Regions from separate parts of the Pseudomonas silensiensis genome, predicted to be linked through region 1. Evidence: predicted binding sites of a transcription regulator. Region 1 holds the regulator's gene; the other holds the start of a gene.

Region 1 (2,182 bases):
AAGGCCGGTCGCCGCAAAGAGCTGGAAAGCCTGCTGCAGGAATTCCACATCAGCCACATCCGCGACAACCTCGGGATGAGCCTGTCCGGTGGTGAACGCCGCCGTGTGGAAATCGCCCGGGCACTGGCTACCAACCCGAAATTCATCCTGCTCGACGAACCATTCGCCGGCGTGGACCCGATTTCGGTGGGCGACATCAAACAGATCATCTATCACCTCAAGGCCAAGGGCATTGGCGTGCTGATCACTGACCACAACGTCCGTGAAACCCTGGATATCTGCGAAACCGCCTACATCGTTAACGATGGCCAACTGATCGCCGAAGGTGACTCTGCCACCATCCTGGCCAACGACCTGGTCAAGGAAGTGTATCTGGGCCATGAATTCCGCCTGTAAGCACTGAGGTGTCTGGCTGGTTGCCCGGGCGCTTGTCTCGATAAAAATCAACATTTTTTTATTGTTACAGCGCTCTAGGCAAACGCTGCAGTTTCGGGCATATAATTTGCTTATGTTTGGCGCTCCGGCGCCCTGTAGTGGATGGCGCATGTGCGCCGGCGAATAAGGTGTTAAGCCCCTGCCATGAAACCATCGCTAGTCTTGAGAATGGGCCAGCAGCTGACGATGACACCGCAGCTGCAACAGGCCATCCGCCTGCTCCAATTGTCGACCCTGGACCTGCAACAGGAAATCCAGGAGGCCCTGGAGTCCAATCCGATGCTCGAACGCCAGGAAGAAGGCGACGACTTCGATAACGCCGACCCCTTGGCCGACAAAGCCGAACAGCAACCCAACGCTGACATTCAGGAACCCTCCTACCAGGAAACCGCCCCGACGGTTGATAACCTAGAGGAAGGCGACTGGAACGAACGCATCCCCAACGAACTGCCCGTCGATACCGCGTGGGAAGACGTCTACCAGACCAGCGCCAGCAGCCTGCCGAGCAACGATGACGACGAGTGGGACTTCACCACCCGGACATCGGCCGGCGAAAGCCTGCAAAGCCACCTGCTGTGGCAACTGAACCTCGCCCCGATGTCCGACACCGATCGCCTGATCGCCGTGACCCTGATCGACTGCATCAACAATCAGGGCTACCTGGACGAAACCCTCGAGGAGATTCTCGAAGCCTTCGACCCGGAACTGGACATCGAACTGGACGAAATCGAAGCCGTCCTGCACCGCATCCAGCAATTCGAACCCGCTGGCATCGGCGCCCGCAACCTGGGCGAATGCCTGCTGCTGCAATTGCGTCAGTTGCCCGCCAAGACACCTTGGCTGGTCGAGGCCAAACGCCTGGTCACCGATTACATCGACCTGCTCGGCAGCCGCGATTACAGCCAACTGATGCGTCGCATGAAGCTCAAGGAAGATGAACTGCGCCAGGTGATTGAACTGGTGCAGAGCCTCAACCCGCGCCCAGGCTCGCAAATCGAGTCCAGCGAAGCTGAATACGTCGTTCCCGACGTGATCGTTCGCAAGGACAACGAACGCTGGCTGGTGGAGCTGAACCAGGAGTCGGTGCCACGACTGCGGGTCAACGCTCAATACGCCGGCTTCGTGCGCCGCGCCGACACCAGCGCCGACAACACCTTCATGCGCAATCAGTTGCAAGAGGCCCGCTGGTTCATCAAGAGCCTGCAAAGCCGCAACGAAACCCTGATGAAAGTAGCCACTCAGATCGTCGAGCATCAACGCGGCTTTCTTGAATACGGTGACGAAGCCATGAAACCGCTGGTCCTGCATGACATCGCCGAAGCGGTGGGCATGCACGAGTCGACGATTTCACGGGTGACCACGCAAAAATTCATGCATACCCCTCGGGGCATATATGAGCTGAAATACTTTTTCTCCAGTCACGTCAGCACCTCAGAAGGCGGTGAATGCTCGTCCACAGCGATCCGCGCGATCATCAAAAAACTGGTTGCCGCGGAAAATCAGAAAAAGCCGTTGAGTGACAGCAAGATCGCTGGTTTACTGGAGGCACAAGGCATTCAGGTGGCTCGCCGCACCGTCGCCAAGTACCGCGAATCCCTCGGGATCGCGCCTTCGAGCGAACGTAAGCGGTTGATGTAGAGCCACGCCACAGCGTTCCAGTGGCAGGCATTTCTGCCTGCCGCTTTATGCACTGGCAACGAAGGAGAAGCTGTATGCAAGTCAACATCAGTGGACACCAACTGGAAGT
Region 2 (2,182 bases), on a different contig from region 1:
TCATAGCCGAGTTTGCGTTTCAGGGTGGTGGCGCAGAAGAAGCACACCACGCCGGCTGCCAGACCGATGACCAGAGCGCCCATCGGGCCCACGGTGCCAGCGGCTGGTGTGATTGCAACCAGACCGGCTACAACACCCGAAGCGATACCCAAGGCACTTGGTTTGCCGTGAGTGATCCACTCCGCGAACATCCAGCCCAGTGCGGCGGCGGCGGTTGCGATCTGGGTCACCAGCATCGCCATACCGGCGGTGCCGTTGGCTGCAGCGGCGGAACCGGCGTTGAAGCCGAACCAACCAACCCACAGCATGGCAGCGCCCATCAGGGTGTAACCGAGGTTGTGCGGCGCCATCGGGGTGGTCGGGAAGCCTTTGCGTTTGCCCAGTACCAGGCAGGCAATCAGACCGGCCACACCGGCGTTGATGTGCACCACGGTGCCGCCGGCGAAGTCCAGCACGCCCCAGTCCCACAACAGGCCGCCATTACCGGACCAGACCATGTGCGCGATGGGGGCATAAACCAGGGTGAACCAGACGCCCATGAAAATCAGCATGGCGGAGAACTTCATCCGCTCGGCGAAGGCACCGACGATCAGCGCAGGGGTGATGATGGCGAAGGTCATCTGGAAGGTGACGAACACCGCTTCAGGGAACAGCGCCGCGGGACCGGTCAGGCTCGCTGGCGTGACACCGGCGAGGAATGCCTTGCCCATGCCACCGAAGAACGAGTTGAAGTTGATGACACCCTGCTCCATGCCAGTGGTGTCGAACGCGATGCTGTAGCCATAAATGACCCACAGGATGCTGATCAGACCGGTAATGGCGAAGCACTGCATCATCACGGAAAGAATGTTTTTGGAGCGAACCATACCGCCGTAGAACAGCGCGAGGCCGGGAATGGTCATGAACAGCACGAGGGCTGTCGAGGTCATCATCCAGGCAGTGTCGCCGGAGTTGAGGACTGGGGCTGCCACTTCGTCTGCCGCCATGGCCAGGCCGGGCATTACGAGGGACAACAGGGCTCCTAGCCCTGCGAATTTACGCAGAGTCATATTGTTTTCTCCTGGGGCGTTGGGTTTGTGGCGGCTTAGATTGCGTCGGTATCGGTTTCGCCGGTACGGATGCGAATCGCCTGTTCCAGATTGACCACGAAGATCTTGCCGTCCCCGATCTTGCCGGTGTTGGCAGCCTTGGTTATCGCCTCGATAACCCGATCAAGATCCTTGTCGTCAATGGCGACATCGATCTTCACCTTTGGCAGGAAATCGACCACGTATTCCGCGCCGCGATACAGCTCGGTGTGACCCTTCTGCCGACCGAAGCCTTTGACTTCAGTAACGGTAATGCCCTGCACGCCGATCTCGGACAGCGACTCGCGTACGTCGTCCAGTTTGAACGGCTTGATGATGGCAGTGACTAGCTTCATGAAAACTCTCTCCCGAATTGGTGGACTTGCCCCAGGAAAACAAACCCGACTCAAGTCTAAGCGCAGTGCCTGGCTTTGTAACGCATCGTCGGCCTTACCTGCCCGTCCGACGCCAGCTAACCGCTCCTCACGAAACAACTCCCCGTTCCGCTTGGCGCACTGCATTCGTCACAGCGACTGCATCAGTGCATGGGTTGCTACTGACTAAGCAGAAAGCTTGCCATCTCCACAAAACCCTCAGTTTTCAAGCCTTTGGCCGTAGATGCCAACCACATCGCCGCAACACCTGACGCGTTACGCACAACAACGGTGCGATGCCGTCCGTCCGCATGCGCGAAAAGCGTGCATCCCTGCCGCCGGAATTGACTATAGACACTGCGTGATACACTGCCCGCCATTGTTGACAGGACATTTGCCATGCTCGCACCCAAAGACTTCCTCGACGCCCTGACCGGCACCGCTTCGCGCCTCTTCAGCGGCGACACTCCACTGCCGAAAAGCGAAATCGAAAGCCAGTTCAAGGCTTTGTTGCAGAGTGGTTTCAGCAAGCTGGACCTGGTGAGCCGGGAAGAGTTTGATAGCCAAATGGTTGTGTTGGCGCGCACTCGGGCACGACTGGAGAGTCTTGAGGCGAAGGTGGCGGAACTGGAAGCGAAGCTCACTCCACCGGCCGAATAACACCACCGATCAACTGTGGGAGCGAGCTTGCTCGCGATAAGGTCGGAACGACCTTCCGACCATTACGGATTCCGCGCTAAT

What was found. Region 1 encodes sigma-54, which starts transcription at its own class of promoters, with help from an activator protein. Its sites were predicted from a motif close to ANTGGCATNNANNTTGCTNT; they were not measured.
Region 2: a site for sigma-54 is predicted at 1,629-1,648, ahead of glnK (P-II family nitrogen regulator). Genes of this name have one in related genera too.

What each region holds. Positions count from the first base shown of each region.
Region 1 is NZ_JBNDJH010000003.1:298,145-300,326, forward strand. It holds gene lptB (LPS export ABC transporter ATP-binding protein) at 1-396, shown strand, start outside; gene QF010_RS06015 (RNA polymerase factor sigma-54) at 580-2,073, shown strand; gene hpf (ribosome hibernation-promoting factor, HPF/YfiA family) at 2,148-2,182, shown strand, end outside.
Region 2 is NZ_JBNDJH010000007.1:248,822-251,003, reverse strand. It holds gene QF010_RS13155 (ammonium transporter) at 1-1,049, opposite strand, end outside; gene glnK (P-II family nitrogen regulator) at 1,085-1,423, opposite strand; gene QF010_RS13145 (accessory factor UbiK family protein) at 1,841-2,101, shown strand.